4 regions of the Bradyrhizobium sp. CCBAU 45384 genome follow, and region 2 is predicted to be linked to each of the others. Evidence: predicted binding sites of a transcription regulator. Region 2 holds the regulator's gene; each other region holds the start of a gene.
The links. The regulator HrcA, encoded in region 2, represses chaperone genes, less so after heat shock. The targets are predictions, from matches to a motif close to GTTAGCACTCNCNNNNNGNGAGTGCTAAC.

Region 1: XH80_RS24215 (co-chaperone GroES) is a predicted target of HrcA. The motif match lies at 1,169-1,197, and genes of this name have one in related genera.
Region 3: XH80_RS01305 (co-chaperone GroES) is a predicted target of HrcA. The motif match lies at 2,194-2,222, and genes of this name have one in related genera.
Region 4: XH80_RS29605 (co-chaperone GroES) is a predicted target of HrcA. The motif match lies at 1,704-1,732, and genes of this name have one in related genera.

What each region holds. Positions count from the first base shown of each region.
Region 1 is NZ_LBIZ01000112.1:155,311-160,706, forward strand. Features, by position in the region: gene XH80_RS24205 (protein phosphatase CheZ) at 1-271, shown strand, start outside; gene XH80_RS24210 (hypothetical protein) at 456-974, opposite strand; gene XH80_RS24215 (co-chaperone GroES) at 1,293-1,589, shown strand; gene groL (chaperonin GroEL) at 1,815-3,446, shown strand; gene XH80_RS24225 (hypothetical protein) at 3,584-4,789, shown strand; gene XH80_RS24230 (META domain-containing protein) at 4,906-5,304, opposite strand.
Region 2 is NZ_LBIZ01000110.1:84,438-89,833, forward strand. Features, by position in the region: gene XH80_RS21150 (penicillin-binding protein activator) at 1-520, shown strand, start outside; gene hemW (radical SAM family heme chaperone HemW) at 735-1,892, opposite strand; gene rdgB (RdgB/HAM1 family non-canonical purine NTP pyrophosphatase) at 1,879-2,514, opposite strand; gene rph (ribonuclease PH) at 2,526-3,239, opposite strand; gene hrcA (heat-inducible transcriptional repressor HrcA) at 3,422-4,510, shown strand; gene grpE (nucleotide exchange factor GrpE) at 4,609-5,214, shown strand; gene pncA (bifunctional nicotinamidase/pyrazinamidase) at 5,336-5,396, opposite strand, start outside.
Region 3 is NZ_LBIZ01000008.1:40,672-46,067, reverse strand. Features, by position in the region: gene groL (chaperonin GroEL) at 150-1,790, opposite strand; gene XH80_RS01305 (co-chaperone GroES) at 1,837-2,151, opposite strand; gene XH80_RS01300 (usg protein) at 2,560-2,847, shown strand; gene XH80_RS01295 (cupin domain-containing protein) at 3,015-3,542, shown strand; gene XH80_RS01290 (rhomboid family intramembrane serine protease) at 3,931-5,145, shown strand; gene XH80_RS01285 (NupC/NupG family nucleoside CNT transporter) at 5,263-5,396, opposite strand, start outside.
Region 4 is NZ_LBIZ01000116.1:11,730-17,125, forward strand. Features, by position in the region: gene XH80_RS29590 (helix-turn-helix domain-containing protein) at 1-183, shown strand, start outside; gene XH80_RS29595 (hypothetical protein) at 220-600, shown strand; gene XH80_RS29600 (hypothetical protein) at 855-1,085, opposite strand; gene XH80_RS29605 (co-chaperone GroES) at 1,772-2,089, shown strand; gene groL (chaperonin GroEL) at 2,231-3,880, shown strand; gene XH80_RS29615 (hypothetical protein) at 4,288-4,671, shown strand; gene XH80_RS29620 (DUF1488 domain-containing protein) at 5,009-5,296, opposite strand.

The DNA of each region.
Region 1 (5,396 bases), on a different contig from region 2:
CATCCAGGAACGCGTCATCTCGATCTTCGAGGCCTGCAACTTCCAGGATCTGACCGGCCAGCGCATCAGCAAGGTCATGAGCACGATGAAGTTCATCGAGCAGCACATCAACGCGATGATGGAGATCTGGGGTGGCGTCGACGCCATCAAGTCCCACGTGCCGGTCCATGTCGACAACCGCAGCGAAGATGAAAAGCTGCTCAACGGCCCGAAACTCGCCGGCGACGTCGGCCACGCCTCGCAGGACGACATCGACGCGCTGTTCGACTAAGCGCGACGCGACAGAGAGAAAACAAATCGCCGGCCCGAGGGCCGGCGTTTTTTGTTGCCTTCATTTCTCTCGAACTGTCATTCCGGGGCACGCGAAGCGTGAACTATGGTGCGCATTTGCGCACCTGAGAATCTCGTCATTCCGGGTTCGGTCCTGCGGACCGCCCCGGAATGACGGAGAGGAATCACGCCCGCGGCGCGCAGCGGACGTAGACCATGTTGCCGTAGCGGGTGGCGGCGTCCTTGTCGACGAAGCGGGTGATCATGACGCGGCCGTCGAAGGAGACAATCTCGCGGTCCTGCTCGCCCGGCGTCGGGCCGGATGGGCCGATATAGTTCTTGCCGCTCGGCGAGCCCTTCAGCCGCAGTTCCTGCGGCGTGGCCTGGTCGGCCAGATGCATGATCACCCCGCCGGAGGAGCCGGCGCCGATGACGTAGGGGTTCTTGCACTGGGCCCGCGCGGCCGCCTCGGTACGGGCGCGGTCGGCCGGGTTCTGGAACGAGGCGAGGCCCCAGCGGCCGACGATCTCGTCGGCGCGGATCGAGGCCGGCATTTCCGGCGCGACGCCGGGCTCGGCCTCGGGCGCCGGCTGGGACGAGAAGGACGGCAGGCTCATGCCGCCGCCGCAGGCCCCCAGCAGCAGCGCCAGGCAAGAGGCCGCCGCCAGGTTGGTAAGCGTGCGCGCGTGAGCTGAACTGATCATGGCATTCCCCCGAACAAGACCATGGCCGCATCCCTCCCGCAGCCAAGCGCAAAACCGCAGCCAGGGCAATGACGTCCTAAGATACGCCTCTCCCCCGAACGAGCTTCCAGTGCCACCATCCTATATCCGCCTCACCAATCGCTTAACCACCTTTGCTTGACAGGATCACAGCCAAGCCATATCCCCTGCGCCCTATTAGCACTCGGAAAGACCGATTGCTAAGCGCGCCGCTCGCCCCTCGGCAAGAGGGAGAACGGCAGCGCCGCCCCCACTCACTTCCGCTGCTTATCGAAAAGCGAGCCTCCAAAGGGAAACGTCATGGCTAAGTCCAAATTTCGTCCGCTGCATGACCGTGTCGTGGTCAAACGTATCGACGCCGAGGAAAAGACCAAGGGCGGCATCATCATCCCCGACACCGCCAAGGAAAAGCCGTCCCAGGGCGAAGTCGTCGCCGTCGGCCCCGGCGGCCGTGACGAGGCGGGCAAGCTGATCCCGATCGACCTCAAGGTCGGCGACCGCGTGCTGTTCGGCAAGTGGTCGGGCACCGAGGTCAAGATCGACAACGAAGAGCTCCTGATCATGAAGGAGTCGGACATCATGGGCGTGATGGCCTAGAGCCATCCGTCTGAACGGCCGCTGAATATCTCATCGTCATGCCCGGGCAGAAGCGCGAAGCGCGTCTTCGCGCTAGATGACCCGGGCAACCATCATTCTTCGCAGTGAGATGGATTGCCGGGCCTACGCCACGCCGAAGCGGCTTCGGCCGCGCAGGCGGGTCAAGCCCGGCAATGACGAACGGAGTGCGACAGACACATCACGGATTAAGAAGGATTGCAGACAATGGCTGCCAAGGACGTCAAGTTTTCCGGAGACGCGCGCGATCGCATGCTGCGCGGCGTCGACATTCTCGCCAACGCCGTCAAGGTGACGCTCGGCCCCAAGGGCCGCAACGTCGTCATCGAGAAGAGCTTCGGTGCGCCCCGCATCACCAAGGACGGCGTCACCGTCGCCAAGGAGATCGAGCTCGAGGACAAGTTCGAGAACATGGGCGCCCAGATGGTGCGAGAGGTTGCCTCCAAGACCAACGACCTCGCCGGCGACGGCACCACCACCGCGACCGTGCTGGCCCAGGCCATCGTGCGCGAAGGCGCCAAGGCGGTTGCCGCCGGCATGAATCCGATGGACCTCAAGCGCGGCATCGACACCGCGGTCCATGCCGTCGTCAAGGACATCGAGAAGCGCGCCAAGCCCGTCGCCGCCTCCTCCGAGGTCGCCCAGGTCGGCACCATCTCGGCCAACGGCGATTCGGCCATCGGCAAGATGATCGCGCAGGCGATGCAGAAGGTCGGCAACGAGGGCGTCATCACCGTCGAGGAAAACAAGTCGCTCGACACCGAAGTCGACATCGTCGAGGGCATGAAGTTCGATCGCGGCTATCTCAGCCCCTACTTCGTCACCAACCCCGAGAAGATGACCGCCGAGCTCGAGGACGCCTACATCCTCCTGCACGAGAAGAAGCTCTCCGGCCTGCAGGCCATGCTGCCGGTGCTCGAAGCCGTGGTGCAGTCGGGCAAGCCGCTCGTCATCATCGCCGAGGACGTCGAGGGCGAGGCGCTGGCGACCCTGGTCGTCAACCGCCTGCGTGGCGGCCTCAAGGTCGCCGCCGTCAAGGCGCCCGGCTTCGGTGACCGCCGCAAGGCCATGCTGGAAGACCTCGCCATCCTCACCGGTGGCCAGCTGATCTCCGAGGACCTCGGCATGAAGCTCGAGAACGTCACGGTGAAGATGCTCGGCCGCGCCGGCAAGGTCGTGATCGACAAGGAGAACACCACGATCGTCAAGGGCGCCGGCAAGAAGCCGGACATCGAGGCCCGCGTCGGCCAGATCAAGGCCCAGATCGAGGAGACCACCTCGGACTACGACCGTGAGAAGCTGCAGGAGCGCCTGGCCAAGCTCGCCGGCGGCGTCGCGGTGATCCGCGTCGGCGGCGCCACCGAGATCGAGGTCAAGGAGAAGAAGGACCGCGTCGAGGACGCGCTCAACGCCACCCGTGCCGCGGTCCAGGAAGGCATCGTCCCCGGCGGCGGCGTGACCTTGCTGCGCGCCAAGAAGGCGGTCGGCCGTCTCACCAACGCCAATGCCGACGTGCAGGCCGGCATCAATATCGTGTTGAAGGCGCTGGAAGCTCCGATCCGCCAGATCTCGGAGAATGCCGGCGTCGAGGGCTCGATCGTGGTCGGCAAGATCCTGGAGAACAAGTCCGAGACCTTCGGCTTCGACGCCCAGACCGAGGACTATGTCGACATGATCGAGAAAGGCATCATCGATCCCGCCAAGGTGGTGCGCACCGCGCTGCAGGACGCCTCCTCCGTGGCCGGCCTGCTGGTGACCACCGAAGCCATGGTCGCCGAGACGCCGAAGAAGGAAGCCGCGCCCGCCATGCCGGCCGGCGGCGGCATGGGCGGTTTCTAAAGCCTATCCTTCCCGCTGACACTATTGCGAAGGCCGCCTCCGGGCGGCCTTCTTTTTTGCCCACACTGGCCTGCGCTTCAACCGGCGGACAAAACCCACTACGGTGGCGCGCCGATTCTGATTTGAGGATTTCGTCAATGCGCGCGCTTTTTCCGACGGCTCTCTTGGCGAGCCTGCTCGTCATGTCTCCGGGACTCGTATCAGCCCAGATGAAGCTGTCGCCGAAGGCCGCGGCGCCCGGCGGCACCGAGACGCGCTATTTCACCTCGATCGACGGGCTGATGGACGGCAACGCCGACGTCATCCTGAAGGAGACGCGGCAGGGCAAGACGGTCACCGCGGCCGTGCTCGACGTTTGCTATCCCGTGGCGAAAAATTCCGATCGCAAGGACCGCTTCGTCGTCAATCTCCAGGTCTCCGGCCAGACCTTGACCGGCACGACCACGAGCCTCGGCGCCAAGGCGCCCGTCACGGTCAAGCTCACGCGCAAGCCCACCGGCGACACCTTTGAGTTCCGCGGCCAGATCGGCGTCGGCCAGGCCGTGACCGAAGTGACCTCGCCGGACAATTCCGATCTCAGCGAGAAGGAGTTTCTGGACAACCAGACCACCGACGACGGCATTACGCCCCAACCGAAGGACTTTACCGAAGTCTCGCCGGAGGCAATCGCGGTCAAGGTCAAGCTCGATGCCGCGACCGACTTCCTGAAGAGCCTCAAGGGCCAGGACGTCGAGGTGACGCTGGCAAGCCTGACGGTCGGCTGCGACGCGCTGCGCGCCGGCGAGCAGACCATCAACATGTCGGTCGATCCGGAGCGTGCGGCCGCGCTGCTGGCAAAATTCAAGACGATGCCGGGCGTCACCGCCGCCGGCTGGACCGCGGGACTGGTGGAAATGGATCGCACCATCCGCATTGGCGCCGCCGACTGGCGCGACGGCGACAAGATCAACCGCGACAAGCTCGCAGGCGCAATCGCCGGCGTGCTGAGCAAGACGCTTGCGGCCAAGCCGGTCTCGCAGAGCTTCAACGCCGCCACCGGCAAGCTCAAGCTGGTGTTCAAGCGGCCGAATCAGGACTTCCCGGCGCTTGAGCTCACCGACACGATCGAGGTCTCAACCCTTGTCTCCGCCGACAAGCCGGGGACATCGGACAAGCTGATCGTCTGGATCGGCAGCCCCTCGACCACGACATCAGACGAAAGCAGCGGCGCCAAGCTCAACCTCTCGGATGAAGCGACGGCCGATGAGGAAGGCGACCAGCCCGACGACAACGGCTCGATCGAAGCGCTCGCCAAGGAGCTGAAAGGCCAGCGCTGGGACGCAGACAAGTCGGTGTGGAAGTGACGAAGTCATTCCGGGGCGACGCGCTAGCGTCGAACCCGGAATCCATCACGCCACCTGTTCCGTTGATCAATGGATTCCGGGGTTCGCGCTTCGCGCGCCCCGGAATGACGTAACGGTCAATTCCCGTTCTCGCGAAACCGCAGCGTCTTCGGGCCGATCAGCGTGAGCATGTCGCCCTGGCGTTTCCAGGTTTCGACCGCGGCGAGCGCGGCGATGAGTTCGTCATCGGCCTGAGCTTTGGCCGGTGGACAGGAACGATCCTGGATCTGGCCGGGGACGAAGATCACGGTGTTGCCGGCCACCGAGAACTGACCCTTGCCGCCCTTGCACCAGAGCTCGAGCACGACCTCGCCATTGTCGCCGATCTCGATATTCGGAATCCGCTTCGAGCCGGGCTGCGGCACGGCCTCCAGCGTCATCTCGGCGCCGAAGGGAAAGCCCTCTTCCGAATGTGCGCCGACGGACATCACAAGCAACGCAGCCGCACCACACATTATCCGCTTCAACAACACCATAAGACCTCTCGACCACGCCGATTTGCCGGTCTTCTATAAGACGGCAAAGCCCTTGAGAAGGTTCGTCGGCGCTCGACGCAAAAATCCCCGCG
Region 2 (5,396 bases):
CGGCGCCGATCGTGCCACGCCGGCGCGATCAGTGGCGCAGCAGCTCGGCAGTGCGGATGCGCTGTTCATTGCCGATGACGGCGATGCCGTGGTTGCGGTCGCCGATGCGATGACCGCGGCCGGCGCGAATTTGCGCAACATCCAGTTGCTCGGCACCGGCCTGTGGGACAGTCCGCGTGTCTATGCCAGCCCAAACTTGCAAGGCGGACTCTACGCCGCGCCCGATCCGGCCGGCTTTCGCGCCTTCTCCGGCCGCTATCGCACCAAATACGGCGCCGAGCCGATCCGGACCGCGACGCTTGCCTATGACGCGGTGGCGCTGGTCGCCGCGCTCGCGCGCACGCAAGGCACCACGCGCTTCTCGTCCGACGTGCTCACCAATCCCTCGGGTTTCGCCGGCATCGACGGCCTGTTCCGCTTCCGTGCCGACGGCACCAACGAGCGCGGACTTGCGGTGATGAAGGTGACGACAGGGGGCGGTGTTGCGGTCGCGGGCTCGCCGAAGAGCTTTGGGGCGTAGCCAGCACGACGGTGCCGTAGGGTGGGTTAGCTTTGGTGTTTCAGGAGGTTGTCCATCTGGTCTGAACCGAGGAAGCTGAGGTTGCGAAGCTTCAACGTTCCAAGGAAAGACCAGATGAACGTCCACAAGAATGCGCCTTTGACGCCTAAAGGTCGAGAGACATGGTGGGCACGGCGCGCGAAGGGCGCGCCTTTGCCCACCCTACGAGATCTCGCTACGCCGCGAGATCCGCGACCACGGCATCGAGCACCGGAAATCCGCTGCTGGTCACGCGCAAGCGGCCCGTCGCATCGACCGTGATTGCGCCTTCCTCGCGCAGCAGCGAGATGCGCTTGGGGTCAAGCGGTCGGCCCGAGAGGGCCTTGTAGCGCTCGGGGTCGATACCTTCGGCCAAACGCAACCCCATCAGCAAAAATTCGTCGGCGCGTTCTTCGCTGTTGAGGAGATCGTCGGTGACGACGCCGTCGCCATTGGTCTCGACCCGCATCAGCCAGGCTTCCGGGCGCTTCTCGGTGGCGGTGGCGTGCCTGATACCGTCGATGTCGAGGCGGCCATGGGCGCCGGGGCCGATGCCGGCATATTCCTCGCCGCGCCAATACACCAGATTGTGCCGGCACTCGGCGCCGCGCCGTGCGTGGTTGGAGATCTCGTAGGCGGGCAGCCCCAGCCTGTCGCAGGTCTCCTGCGTCACGTCGTAGAGCGCGCGCGCAACCGCCTCGTCCGGCGTCTTCAACTTGCCGGCCTGGTGCAGGCCGAAGAACGGCGTGCCCTCTTCGATGGTGAGCTGATAGAGCGACAGATGCTCGGCCGCTTCACCGATGGCGAGACGCAGCTCCTCCGCCCACATCGCCGGCGTCTGGTCGGGGCGGGCGTAGATCAGGTCGAACGAGTAGCGATCGAACGAGCGGCGCGCGATGGCGACGGCATCGAGCGCTTCGCGCGCGCTATGCATGCGGCCGAGCGCTTTCAGCGAGGCGTCGTCAAGCGCCTGCACGCCGAGCGAGACGCGATTGACGCCGGCCGAGCGATAGCCGGCAAAGCGCGTGGCTTCCACACTGGTCGGGTTTGCTTCCAGCGTGACTTCGACATCGTTGGCGACGCTCCAGTGCTTGGCGATGGCCTCCAGCACGGCGCCGACGGTGGCCGGCTGCATCAGCGACGGCGTGCCGCCGCCGAGGAAGATCGAGGTGACCTCGCGGCCGGGTGCGCGCGCGGCGGTCGTCGCGATCTCGCGCGCAAAGGCCGAAGCAAAGCGCGCCTCGTCGATCGCTGCGTGGCGGACATGGCTGTTGAAGTCGCAATAGGGGCACTTCGACAGGCAGAACGGCCAGTGCACGTAGACGCCGAACGCATCCTTGTCAGCGCGGCTCAAGGCAGATCTCCGCCAGTTTCACGAAGGCGCGGGCGCGGTGCGACAGGCCGAGGCCGAGCGGCGGCAGGCCGTGCTTCTCGATGCTCTCCATCTCGCCAAAAGTGCGCGTATGACCGTCGGGCAGGAACATCGGATCGTAACCGAAGCCGGAAGTGCCGCGTGGCGGCCATACCAGCGTGCCGTCGACGCGCGCCTCGACCTCTTCGAGATGATGATCGGGCCAGGCGACGCAGAGCGCGGAGACGAAATGGGCCTTGCGCTTGTCGGGCTTGATGGCACCGCGCTCCTGCAACAGGCGCTCGATCTGCGCCATCGCGGCGCCGAAGTCTTTGTTTGGACCGGCCCAGCGCGCGCTGTAGATGCCCGGTGCGCCATCGAGCGCGTCGACCACGATGCCGGAATCGTCGGCGAAAGCAGGCAGCCCGGTCGCCTGCGCCGCCGCGATCGCCTTGATCGCGGCATTGCTGCGGAAGTCGTTGCCGATCTCGTCAGGCTCGGAAAGGCCGAGCTCACCGGCCGACACCACCTCGATGCCGTGAGGCGCGAGCAGCTCCTTCATCTCGGCGAGCTTGCCGGGATTGTGGGTGGCGATGACGAGCTTTCCGGTGATTCGGCGGTGCATGGGCCTATTGACTACGCGACAGCCAGTTTCTGCAAGTCCACCAGCCGCGCGATGCCCTTTTGAGCGAGAGCGATCAGCTTCAGGAACTCGTCCTGCGTGAACGGCTCGCGTTCCGCGGTGCCCTGCACCTCGATGATGCGGCCATCGCCGGTCATGACGAAATTGGCGTCGGTCTCGGCCTCCGAATCCTCGGCATAGTCGAGATCGAGCACCGGCGTGCCGTTGTAGATGCCGCAGGAGATCGCGGCGACGTTGTCGCGCATCACGTTGGCCTTGACCATGTTGCGCGCCTTCATCCAGTTGATGCAATCGGCGAGTGCGACCCAGGCGCCGGTGATCGAGGCGGTGCGGGTGCCGCCGTCGGCCTGCAGCACGTCGCAATCGACCGTGATCTGGCGCTCACCGAGCGCTTCGAGATCGACGATGGTGCGAAGCGAGCGGCCGATCAGGCGCTGGATCTCGACGGTGCGGCCGCTCTGCTTGCCTGCGGAGGCTTCGCGGCGGGTGCGTTCGGAGGTGGCGCGCGGCAGCATGCCGTATTCGGCGGTGACCCAGCCGCGCCCCTGGCCCTTCAGCCATGGCGGCAGGCGGTCTTCCAGGGTGGCGGTGACGAGCACATGGGTGTCGCCGAATTTCACCAGGCAGGAGCCTTCCGCATATTTGACCACGCCGCGCTCCAGCGTCACGGGGCGCAATTCGTCGGGCGCACGGCGGCTTGGCCGCATGGGAAATCCTCCAGAACTCATGGTCTAGAACTTGTGGGGTAGGGCTGTTCGCGGTGCTTGTAGGTGGGGTCAGGGTGGGCAGCAAGGCTTTTTCACCCCCCGATATCCACCCCGCAAACGCGACGCTTGTCAGAACCGTCCTGGATGGACAAATTATGTGCATCTGAGAGGAGTTACCGTCTGTGGCCCATCACGATCCGATCCATCTGATCGCGCCGCGCGCAGGCCTCGCCCAGCTCAACGAGCGCTCCCGCGACATCTTTCGTCAAATTGTCGAAAGCTATCTCGCGACTGGCGAACCGGTTGGCTCGCGCAACATTTCCCGCTTGATCGCGATGCCGCTGTCGCCGGCCTCGGTCCGCAACGTCATGGCCGATCTGGAACAGCTCGGGCTGATCTATGCGCCGCACACCTCGGCCGGCCGCTTGCCGACGGAACTCGGCCTGCGCTTCTTTGTCGACGCCTTGATGCAGGTCGGCGACCTCAACGAGGCCGAGCGGCAGTCGATCCAGAGCCAGCTGACCTCGGTCGGCCAGGCCCAATCGGTCGAGGCGGCGCTGGACCAGGCGCTGACGCGGCTGTCCGGCCTCACCCGCACCGCAGCCGTCGTTCTGACGCCGAAGTCCAATACGCGGCTGAAGCACATCGAATTCGTCCGATTGGAACCCGAGCAGGCGCTGGTGATCCTGGTCGGCGAGGACGGCCAGGTCGAAAACCGCGTGCTGACGCTGCCGCCGGGGGTTCCCTCCTCGGCCATCACTGAAGCCGGCAATTTCCTCAACGCGCGGATCCGCGGCCGCACGCTCGCCGAGGCGCGGCTCGAGCTGGAAACCGCGCTCGCGGAAGCTCGCGCCGAGCTCGATCAGCTGACCCAAAAGGTGATCTCGGCCGGGATCGCGAGCTGGTCGGGCGGCGAGAACGAGGACCGTCAGCTCATCGTCCGCGGCCATGCCAATCTATTGGAAGATCTGCATGCGCTGGAGGATCTCGAGCGTGTCAGGCTGCTGTTCGACGATCTCGAGACCAAGCGCGGCGTGATCGACCTGCTCGGGCGCGCCGAAACCGCTGAAGGTGTCAGGATCTTCATCGGCAGCGAGAACAAGCTGTTTTCGCTATCGGGCTCTTCCACCATCATCTCGCCCTACCGGGATGCCGCCGGCCGCATCGTCGGCGTTTTGGGCGTGATCGGGCCGACGCGGCTGAATTATGCCCGCGTGATCCCGACCGTGGATTACGCCGCCCGTATCGTCAGTCGCCTGGTGGGAGGCTGACCGGCATTTGAGCCGATCACGGGCGCTTGATTTTCAGCGCCCGAAGCACGATATCCGGGCCAGAAAACCTCCCCTTGAGCGAGTTCGAGAAGCAGCCGATGACCGATCCAACCCGGCAACCCGAAGACACGACTGCCGCGACCGGCGAGCCCGTGGTGTCAAAGCCCTACATCATGCCCGACGATCCCGAGCCGGGTTCGGTGGAGACGTTGCAGAAGGAAGCCGCCGAGGCCCGTGACCGCATGCTGCGGACGCTGGCCGAGATGGAAAACCTGCGCAAGCGCACCACCAAGGAGGTCGCCGATGCCCGACTCTACGGCATCACCGGCTTTGCCCGCGATGTGCTCGAGATCGCCGACAATCTCCAGCGCGCGCTCGACGCCGTTCCGGCCGAGGCGCGCGCCGCCGCCGATCCCGGTCTGACCGCGCTGATCGAGGGCGTCGAGCTCACCGAGCGTTCGCTGCTCAACGCACTGGAAAAGCATGGTGTGAAGAAGCTCGATCCCCAGGGTCAGAAGTTCGACCCCAACTTCCATCAGGCGATGTACGAAGTGCCCGATGCGTCGGTGCCCACGGGCACCGTCGTGCAGGTCATGCAGGCCGGCTACACCATCGGCGAGCGCGTGCTGCGGCCGGCGCTGGTCGGCGTCGCCAAGGGCGGCGCAAAGGCCGCGCCTGCTGCGAACAGCAACGAGGCGAACTGAGCGATGAAGTCATTCCGGGGCGATGCGCAGCATCGAACTACGGTGCGCAATTGCGCACCTGAGAATCTCGAGATTCCGGGTTCGGCTCTGCGAGCCGCCCCGGAATGACGATCGTCCAGTCTTACGCGCTCAACGCAATATCGCTCGACTGAATCCGCTTCACGCCGGCCTTGGCCATGTCG
Region 3 (5,396 bases), on a different contig from region 2:
TAAGGCTAGCCGAGGTGATCAGAACGATACTCGCCGGAATTGTAGTTTTGGTTGCAGACCGCCACAAGACGCAGCGTCGGGCCGCCGCGTCCAAAACAAAAACCCCGGCATCGCTGCCGGGGTTTCGCAAGTCTTGAGGTGGTTGGACCTTAGAAGTCCATGCCGCCCATGCCGCCGCCCGGGGGCATTGCGGGGCCGGCGCCGCCCTTCTTGGGCAGCTCGGCGACCATGGCTTCCGTGGTGATCAGGAGCGCCGCCACCGAGGCTGCGTTCTGGATCGCGGTACGGACCACCTTGGTCGGGTCGATGATGCCCTTCTTGACGAGGTCGGCATATTCGCCGGTCTGGGAATCGAAGCCGTAATTGTAGGCCTTGTTCTCCAGGATCTTGCCGACGATCACCGAGCCGTCTTCACCGGCGTTGATCGCGATCTGGCGAGCGGGAGCCGACAGCGCCTTGCGCACGATCTCGACGCCGGTCTTCTGGTCGTCGTTCTTGGTGCGCAGGCCCTTGAGCTGCTCGGAAGCACGGAGCAGGGCGACGCCGCCGCCCGGGACGATGCCTTCCTCGACAGCCGCGCGGGTCGCATGCATCGCGTCATCAACGCGATCCTTGCGCTCCTTCACCTCGACCTCGGTCGCGCCGCCGACGCGGATCACCGCGACGCCGCCAGCGAGCTTGGCGAGACGCTCCTGGAGCTTCTCACGATCGTAGTCCGAGGTGGTCTCCTCGATCTGCGCCTTGATCTGGGCCACGCGCGCCTCGATGTCGGCCTTCTTGCCGGCGCCGTTGACGATCGTGGTGTTCTCCTTGTCGATCATCACCTTCTTGGCGCGACCGAGCATGTTGAGCGTGACGTTCTCGAGCTTGATGCCGAGATCTTCCGAGATCGCCTGGCCGCCGGTCAGGATCGCGATGTCCTGCAGCATGGCCTTGCGGCGATCGCCGAAGCCCGGAGCCTTGACGGCCGCGACCTTCAGGCCGCCGCGCAGACGGTTCACGACCAGGGTCGCGAGCGCTTCACCTTCGACGTCTTCGGCGACGATGACCAGCGGCTTGCCGGTCTGCACCACGGCCTCGAGCAGCGGCAACAGCTCGTTCAGCGAGGAGAGCTTCTTCTCGTTGATGAGGATGTAGGCGTCGTCCATCTCAACGCGCATCTTGTCGGCGTTGGTGACGAAGTAGGGCGAGATGTAGCCGCGATCGAACTGCATGCCCTCGACGACGTCGAGCTCGGTCTCGAGCGACTTGGCTTCCTCGACGGTGATGACACCCTCGTTGCCGACCTTCTTCATGGCGTCGGAGAGGAACTTGCCGATCTCCTGGTCGCCGTTCGCCGAGATGGTGCCGACCTGGGCGATCTCGTCGTTCGAGGTGACCTTCTTGGAGTTCTTCTGCAGGTCCGCAACCACAGCCTCGACCGCGAGGTCGATACCGCGCTTGAGGTCCATCGGGTTCATGCCGGCGGCAACCGACTTGGCGCCTTCCTTCACGATCGCCTGGGCCAGCACGGTGGCGGTGGTGGTGCCGTCGCCGGCCGCGTCAGCGGACTTGGAGGCGACTTCGCGCACCATCTGCGCGCCCATGTTCTCGAACTTGTCCTCGAGCTCGATCTCCTTGGCGACGGTGACGCCGTCCTTGGTGATGCGGGGAGCGCCGAACGACTTGTCGAGCACGACGTTGCGGCCCTTCGGGCCGAGCGTGACCTTCACCGCGTTGGCGAGAACGTCGACGCCGCGCAGCATCTTGTCGCGCGCTTCAACCGCGAATTTGACTTCTTTGGCTGCCATCTGGAATTTTCCTTAGGAATGTTGATTGGAGGGAGGAGAGGGGCTCTTAAGCCGCCTTCTTCTTGGACTCGGTGACCTCGAGAACGCCCATCACGTCGCTCTCCTTCATGATCAGCAGGTCCTGGCCGTCGATCTTGACTTCGGTGCCGGACCACTTGCCGAACAGCACGCGGTCGCCGACCTTCAGGTCGATCGGAACCAGCTTGCCAGCCTCGTCGCGGCCACCCGGGCCGACGGCGACGACTTCACCCTGGGAGGGCTTTTCCTTGGCAGTGTCGGGAATGATGATGCCGCCGGCGGTCTTCTCTTCTGCGTCGATGCGCTTGACCACGACGCGGTCGTGAAGCGGACGGAATTTCATGCAGTCCTCCTAAGCATTTGCACGAGTTGAGGATTTCAAGATGTTAGCAGTCTGTGCCAGTGAGTGCCAGCACAGGTGCAGCTGAAATAGGACAGGAATTTTGCGGGGGCAAGGGCTTCTAGCAGAAAATTCGGCACTCTGAAGGCCCAAGTGCCAGAAACCTTTCCCATCGTTAACCGATTTCGGAGCGCCTTTTCGAGGGCGCCGTGATGACCGTGGTGACCGTATTAGCACGGTGCCCGCTCTGCTGCTAACGCATTGAATTTCAACAGCTTGTTAAACTTTTGGGCTTGAGATGGATTGTCAGTTTGCGTCACATTTCTCTCATGTGAGCGCATCGTTTCCGGGTGGCTCCCGGGGCACGGATCAAGCCACCCCCTGTATGCGCTCCTGCAAAGGAGGTTTGGCATGGGACTGCGCGTTGGGGGCGTTTCCGAGGACTTCAGGAAACAGATGCTGGGCTACGGGCTGACAACGGCCCAAATTCTCTACCGGATGCCGGATCATCCGTCATTGCTCCAGACTTACGTCTGGCAGAACTACGACATGTTCCCGAAATTCCCGGCGCTGACCGATTTCCTGGCGTTCTGGACCGAGAAGCTCGACGGCCCGCTGCATTCGGTGACCGTCGCGCACTCCAAGCTGATCAAGCCGGCCGAGCTGCGCGCGATCGACGGCGTGTTCCGGTTGAATTGAGATAGAGCACCGCTCTTGTAGGGTGGGCAAAGGCGCGCCCTTCGCGCGCCGTGCCCACCATCTCTCTCCATGATCGCATGCAGAACGTGGGCACGCTTCGCTTTGCCCACCCTACGAAATCTGTTTCCGTGCTAGCCTCTCGTCATAACAACAACGGGAGGCCGCCCATGGCCAAGACAACAAAATCGCGCAGCGCAGCCCAGACTGTGGGGAAGAAACGAAGCGCCGCCAAGTCCGCCGCACGATCCTCCGCGCGCAAGGTGGTGAAATCAAAAGCCCGCACGGCCGCTGCGAAAAAACCCGCCCGCCCCAAGCAGCGCATCGCCATCAGCCATCACCGCGAGGAAGATTTCAAAGCCGACGGCCTGCGCGCCTACGCCAGGTACCGCGATCTCGGCATCGCCAACGCGACCCACGGCCTCGCGCAAGCGCACGTGATCCGCCTGCAAGGCCCCTGCGATCCCGCCGAGGTGTCGAAACTGCACTTCCATGACGTCGACTTCCAGATGGTCTATGTGCTCAAGGGCTGGGTGAAGACCTACATGGATGGGCAAGGCGAGACGATGATGCAGCAAGGCAGCGCCTGGACCCAGCCGCCGAAGATCAAGCACATGATTTTGGATTATTCTGACGATGTGGAGCTGCTGGAAGTGATCCTGCCTGCGGAGTTCAAGACGGTGGAGCTGAAGGCGTAGGCTTTCTCCTCGTCATTGCGAGGAGCTCTTGCGACGACTTGTCCGCCGAAGCCTCTGGCGAAGGCGGAAGCAATCCAGGCTGTTTCCGCGGATACATTTCTGGATTGCTTCGCTCCGCTCGCAATGACGACGGAAAGAGCTTGCTTCGTAGCCCGGATGGAGTGGAGCGAAATCCGGGAAAGCCTCTCCGCGGTGAGTGTGGTCTCGCATTGCGCTGCACTTCATCCGGGCTACGGCATGCGCCGACACAATCCCTAAAAAGCCCCAGATCCGCGAAACCGGGCCGTTACCAGTCCGACCAATTCACCAGCCCCTATCGCAGCCCGCTAACCCGATCGAAAATATCCCTGGCGTCAACTCAAGGCTGTGACACCAGGGACATGCTTTGATGGCGACCAATAGTTTTGGCCGGCGCGGCGTCGTGGCGCCACCTTCGAGAGCCTCGTTTCAATCCGTCGCCACGCCGGCCGCTCCCGCGGTCATGCGGGACGACGATGAGACCGCGAGTGAGAGCTCGCTTTTTCGCGACAACAAGTTTCTCTCCGATATCCCTTTCCTCACAATCGGCCTGATTTTCTGTCTGATGGTGATCTTCGCGCTGCAACGGAGTCTCGCCGTCGACATGGGGCGGGACGGCTCACTCGATGTCCGCTCGCTGATCGCACAGGGCGCGTCCGGCTACGATCTGGTTGTCGGGAAAAACGAGTGGTGGCGGATTGGCCTTGCGCCGCTTCTGCATGGCAGCCAGTGGCACCTCATAGGCAATTGCGTTGCGCTGTTCATCGTCGGCGTCAGGCTGGAGAGCCTGATCGGCCGTGGCTGGTTTTCGCTGATCTTTGTTGCCAGTGCGCTGGCCGGCGAGGCCGGCTCGCTGCTGGGCAATGGCTCGGGCACCGTCGGCGTCGGCGCGTCAGGCGCCATTACCGGGCTCATCGCCGCGCTGTTCGTTGCGAGCTTCGAGCCCGAGGCGGACGCCGAGACGACGATGTCGCGACTGAAGACGTCGCTCTTCTTCGGTGTTCCGGCACTGCTGCCGCTGGCCTTTGGCGCCTCCGGCAACGTCAACTATTATGCGCATGCAGGCGGTGCGGTAGCTGGTGCCGCGCTTGCCATCACGCCGTGGATCGCTTTCTGGTCCTATGACAGCCTGCCGCGAAGCGCTGGCATGGTGTTGCTCGGAGGATTTGTGGGATCCCTGATTTGCGCCGGCTTCGCCGCCATTCACTATCGGTCCTACATGGCCGATGCCGGGCAGTATATCCGCGCGTCGGAAATGCCGGCGGGCACGCGCGAGATGGCCGGCCGTTCCGCTGATTTCGTCAACCGCTATCCGAAGGACCCGCGCGCTCACCTGTTCCGTGCGATTTACTTCGCTGAACGGAACAGCCTCAGTGCCGCTGAGGCGGAAGTGCAAACCGCGATGTCGCTCGCTGCGTCGGATGTGGCGGGCGGTCCGGTGCGATCGGTGGCGCGGGCCTTGCTGGCGCAATTGCTGCTCGCGCGGGGACGGACCACCGAGGCGAAGGCCATGGCGGCCGAGGTGTGTCGCGCCAAGCTGGGTGACGTGCGACGGCTCCTGGAGCAGTCGAAATTGTGCGGTTGAGGTGGAGGCTCTCTCCTCGTCATTGCGAGGAGCCCTTGCGACGACGCAATCCAGACTGCCCCCCCGCGGGAAAATTCTGGATTGCTTCGCTTCGCTCGCAATGACGAGCGGACAGACCTACGTCAACACCCCGACCACCGCGCCCATCAGGCACGTCGTCAGCGTCCCCGATGCGATCGACTTCAACCCCAGCGCGTTGATCTCCTCGCGCCGCTCCGGCGCCATCACGCCGAGGCCGCCGATCATGATGC
Region 4 (5,396 bases), on a different contig from region 2:
GCACTCCGGTGGACGACGGACCAGCTCCTGCACGGCACCGATGTCGAGGTCTCAGCGGACGACAAAGCGGATTATGGGGACGAAGCGAGCCTCGACGATGCGATCGACCGTGTGAAGGCAATCGTGGCGGCCGGCTGCAACACGACGCCCCGCCGGGTGAGCGTGACAATCACCATCATCTGAAAAGCAATTTGAACGCCATTTAATTGGAGGTATTGAATGAGCCGCAATGAAAAATGGACCTTTGAGGCCCGCGATCTGTTTTACTCGATGCTGGTTGCCAAATTTGGCCCGCACAGCGAATGGGAGACGTACCACCGCCCCGGGCGCGGGCTCGACGATCAGTTCGACGCCTTCTGCGAGCGCTTCGCTGAACTGGTCGGCGCAACATCGATCAACGCGGTGAAGCAGCAACTTGCGTTCTCAACCCCGCTTCCGCCCGGGCACACTAGGCGGTGGCAACCGGGTAACGCACGCTCCGCCATCCTCAACATTGCTGCGGCGTTCAAGGCGGGCTTCGTAGGAAACGATGTGTTCCCGTCGCTGGTGGCGAGCGGTCCAGCGGAAGGGGAAATGCAGGAAGAAGGTGCCCCTGCGTGAAGCAAAATCTTAACCGGAGCGGGGATTGTCGCCTGACTGGCCAAGTGCCCCGCAAGCTAGGCTACAGACACCATAAACTCAGCCGAAAACTGTCGAGGGGAACGTAGGTAGCGCTCCCCCGCTACCACATTCCCGGTAAATCCTTGGAAATCCTAGTCTCACCCGTCCGCTGTTGCGCGCGAGGAATGTATCAATGATACAGGCGAACCTCTCAGGAACGGTCGTGAAGACCGGCCGGAACAACTGTCTTCAGGCTACACCGCAGTGGCCCTGGCGCCGCCGTTCAACTGAATGGTCTTCAACTCGCTCGCAGCGCTGCTCGGCCTCGGCGGCCGGCCACGCTGGGGCTGCTGATTGCGGGCCTTGTCAGCGGACGCGTGCAGCTTGGCCACGAAGTCCGGCTTGGCCGCGAGCTCGCTGACATGATCGACCAGCGCGCCGACATCGAACGTGTCCCGCAGGAAGTCCCAATCGGCATTCACCACGGCCTGTCCGACGTCCCGCGCGAGCGCGTTCTGCGCCGTTTCGAGGATCGGCGGTGAAAAGTTCGAAGCTTATATACAACCGGGGCTCTGGTGGGTTCGACCAATCGCAAGCGGTCGCTTTGCCATGCTCGAAATCCTGAGCGCCGATTGGGGGCTCGGCTTTGCGCTCGTCCCCTGCCACCGGTCTTCGACAAGCGCATTGGCCAACGTATCTCCGGCACCGAGTTAGATAGGGGCGGCACGATTGGAGCTTGGGATGAAAGCGCGGGCTGGGGTTGTGAGCTTAGTGGGGAGCCTTGCCAGTTGACGCCATTGGGCCGGATGGCGGACCGGCGTCGTCGAGGCTGATCGCCTGCCGCGCGCCCTTTTTGCGCTTGGCTTGGCTTCAAGCTTTCAAACGTAGCTCATCCCGAGCATTGAGCCCTCTATCTAAGACTTCAGCAACAGCCTTGCTGCGGATCTCTGAAAAGGCCCTGCAGCTCAAAGAAGAGCAGAAGATTGTAGAACTCACACCTTTGCATCCCGGCTCCCTAGCCGCCGCGGCCTTGGCCTTTGTGATGCTCTCAGAATATCGATTCAGCACGGTCTTGTACGCCACCGGCGGCGGCTTATGTGCTGATTGGCACTTGCTGGCCACGACTGCTATTTCGTCCAAAGCAACAACAACGAGAAAACGGGAGGACAGCATGAAATTCCGTCCGCTTCACGACCGCGTTGTGGTCAAGCGCATCGAAGCCGAAGACAAGACCACTGGCGGCATCATCATTCCCGACACTGCCAAGGAAAAGCCCTCGCAGGGCGAGATCACGGCGGTTGGTCCAGGCGGCCGCGACGAAGCCGGCAAGCTGATTCCGATAGACCTCCAGGTCGGTGACCGCGTGCTGTTCGGCAAGTGGTCCGGTACTGAGGTCAAGCTCGATGGTCAGGAACTGCTGATCATGAAGGAGAGCGACATTATGGGCGTTCTCGTCGATCTGCCTGCCGCGAAGAAGAAGATTGCCTAAGCACTAATCAGTTTTCCTCATCCTGAGCCGTCGGCGCAGCCGGCGTCTCGCAGGATGAGGCCCGCAAGTTCAAATCCCGCTCCTTGAGAGCTCGCCCAGGCGCGATCATGGGGATCTGACCAGTCGAAAACGGAGATCATGATGTCGGCCAAAGAAGTCAAATTCGGCGTAGATGCCCGCGACAAGATGTTGCGCGGTGTCGAAATTCTCAACAACGCGGTCAAGGTCACGCTCGGTCCCAAAGGCCGCAACGTCGTGCTCGACAAATCGTTCGGCGCTCCCCGCATCACCAAGGACGGCGTCACCGTCGCCAAGGAGATCGAGCTCGAGGACAAGTTCGAGAACATGGGCGCCCAGATGGTGCGCGAAGTCGCCTCCAAGTCCGCTGATGCCGCCGGCGACGGCACCACCACCGCCACCGTGCTTGCGGCTGCGATCGTCCGTGAAGGCGCCAAGGCGGTTGCCGCCGGCATGAACCCGATGGACCTGAAGCGCGGTATCGACCTCGCGGTCGAAGCCGTGGTCGCGGACCTCCAGAAAAACTCCAAGAAGGTCACCTCGAACGACGAGATCGCCCAGGTCGGCACCATCTCGGCGAACGGCGACCAGGAGATCGGTAAGTTCCTCTCCGACGCCATGAAGAAGGTGGGCAACGAGGGCGTTATCACGGTTGAAGAAGCGAAGTCGCTCGAGACTGAACTCGAGGTCGTCGAAGGCATGCAGTTCGACCGCGGCTATATCTCGCCCTACTTTGTTACCAATGCAGACAAGATGCGCGTTGAGATGGACGACGCCTACGTCCTCATCAATGAGAAGAAGCTGTCTCACCTGAATGAATTGCTTCCGCTGCTCGAAGCCGTGGTGCAGAGCGGCAAGCCGCTTGTGATTATCGCGGAAGACGTCGAAGGCGAAGCGCTCGCTACTCTCGTCGTGAACCGTCTGCGTGGCGGTCTGAAGGTCGCTGCCGTCAAGGCTCCGGGCTTCGGCGATCGTCGCAAGGCCATGCTGCAGGACATCGCGATCCTGACCGGCGGCCAGGCGATCTCGGAAGATCTTGGCATCAAGCTCGAGAACGTTACCTTGAACATGCTCGGTCGCGCCAAGAAGGTGATGATCGACAAGGAGAACACCACGATCGTCAGCGGCGCCGGCAAGAAGGCCGACATCGAGGCGCGCGTCAATCAGATCAAGGCGCAGATCGAGGAGACCGCCTCGGACTACGACCGTGAGAAGCTCCAGGAGCGACTGGCCAAGCTCGCGGGCGGCGTCGCGGTCATCCGCGTCGGCGGCGCGACCGAGGTCGAGGTGAAGGAGCGCAAGGATCGCGTTGATGACGCGATGCATGCGACCCGCGCGGCGGTCGAGGAAGGCATCCTGCCGGGCGGCGGCGTCGCCCTGCTGCGCGCTTCCGAGCATCTCAAGGGGCTGCGCACCAAGAACGATGACCAGAAGACGGGTGTCGAGATCGTGCGCAAGGCACTATCCTATCCGGCCCGCCAGATCGCGATCAACGCTGGCGAGGATGGCTCGGTGATCGTCGGGAAGATCCTGGAGAAGGATCAGTACGGCTACGGCTTTGACTCCCAGTCCGGCGAATACGTCAACCTGGTCACCAAAGGCATCATCGACCCGACCAAGGTGGTTCGGGTGGCGATCCAGAACGCGGCCTCGGTTGCGGCTCTCTTGATCACCACCGAAGCCATGGTCGCCGAAGTGCCGAAGAGGAACGCAGGCAGCGGCGCGCCCGCGGGTGGCGGGGGCATGGGAGGCATGGGAGGTATGGATTTCTAAGCGAGCCGGGTCATGACGCAGAATGTAAAGAGAGCGCACGTGAGTTGAGATCGCCTGCGCACACCGCAGTCCGGCGAACTCTTGGAAAGATGTCGCCGTCTGTTCAAATAGGAACACTCGAACCGATTCTGGCACCACCTGCGCTCAACTGCGAAAGGTAGAGCTCACAAAGGCGCTGCATTTCCGGGAGCCCCGCTTCGGGCCCCGCGGGGCAGATACTCGCTGTAGGCACGGGACGTTGGCGCCAGACTGCGGCGAACGGGCGCATCGGGCCATCCCAATCGGGACCATCCCAAGAGTGTCCGTACGCGATTGCGTGAGCAATTTGGTACAGACGCCGATCGCTCGATGTGTCTAGCCTCCTTAACGGGTGAGGCTCGACTTACCTCTAAGTCAAGGTGAAAACGATGGAAATCTCCAGGGAGACAAAAGCTGCCGTGCGGCCGGCACTGTGGGGAGCCGTGACCGGAGCAATCGCTCTGGCAATCGTGGGTTTCAGCTGGGGCGGCTGGGTGACGGGTGGGACCGCCGAGACGCTCGCAAGGAATGGTGCTGCGACGGCTGTCGTCGCAGCTCTCACACCCATCTGCGTTGAGAAGTTTCGACAAGCCGCAGACGCGTCGGCAAACTTGGTCGAAATGAAGAAAGCGACCTATGCATGGGACCAGAGCAAATTCGTTGAAAAAGGCGGTTGGGCCACCATGCCGGGAAGCACCGAGCCAAACTCGGCCGTTGCAAAAGCTTGTGCCGAATCGCTTGGTAGCAAGAATGCCGCGGAGCTGCGCGGATAGTCAGGAAACTCGTGCGGCGGAAAGACCGCCGCCATTGATGGGTCCCGGCCTCTTCTTGCAGAACAGGCGGCCTATACCGTCGATTCGATGTGACTATCGCCACTTCCCGGGTGAGGGTCGTTTCTTTCCACGCAACCGTTCCGTGAGCCAGAACGCGAAGAGGAAAATTCCTACACACGACGGAAGCTAATTCGCGCGCCGCGCAGTGTCGGATGGGATCTTCCGGCACACGGGTGTCAGCCCAGCGCTATTGTCCAGGTGGGCAGATCAAAGCCTCGACGTTTAGCTATTCGTCGCGCAATTTCGATCGGGCCCAGCTCGCGCGAGCAGGACCGATTCAAAAGTTTGCGGCGACCAAATCGTAAGAACCCCTGCTGCCGCGGCTGTAGATCTTGGCAGCGGCGGCACAGATCAAGTCACGATTGCAATCAAACGCGTTCAGAAAGCCTGGTTCATCGTAGCTGGCATCTGGTTTAAGTCGCTTCAGCGCACCTTCGTTTATGAAGAACGACGCCTCAATAGCGCTGTCGTGTCCCCAAAATCGCACGGCGCGCCGCGTGCGATCATAAGAGCGACTGTGATTTGGAAACTCAATCATGGTTGAGCCGATCAGTTGCCGATACACGAGACTCGTGCCTAGCACGATTTGCATCCGAGGTTGGAGCGATCCAGTTGCGTCAACCCTCAAGTGGTTACGCTGGAAGCGTATTACAATGCCGCTTGAT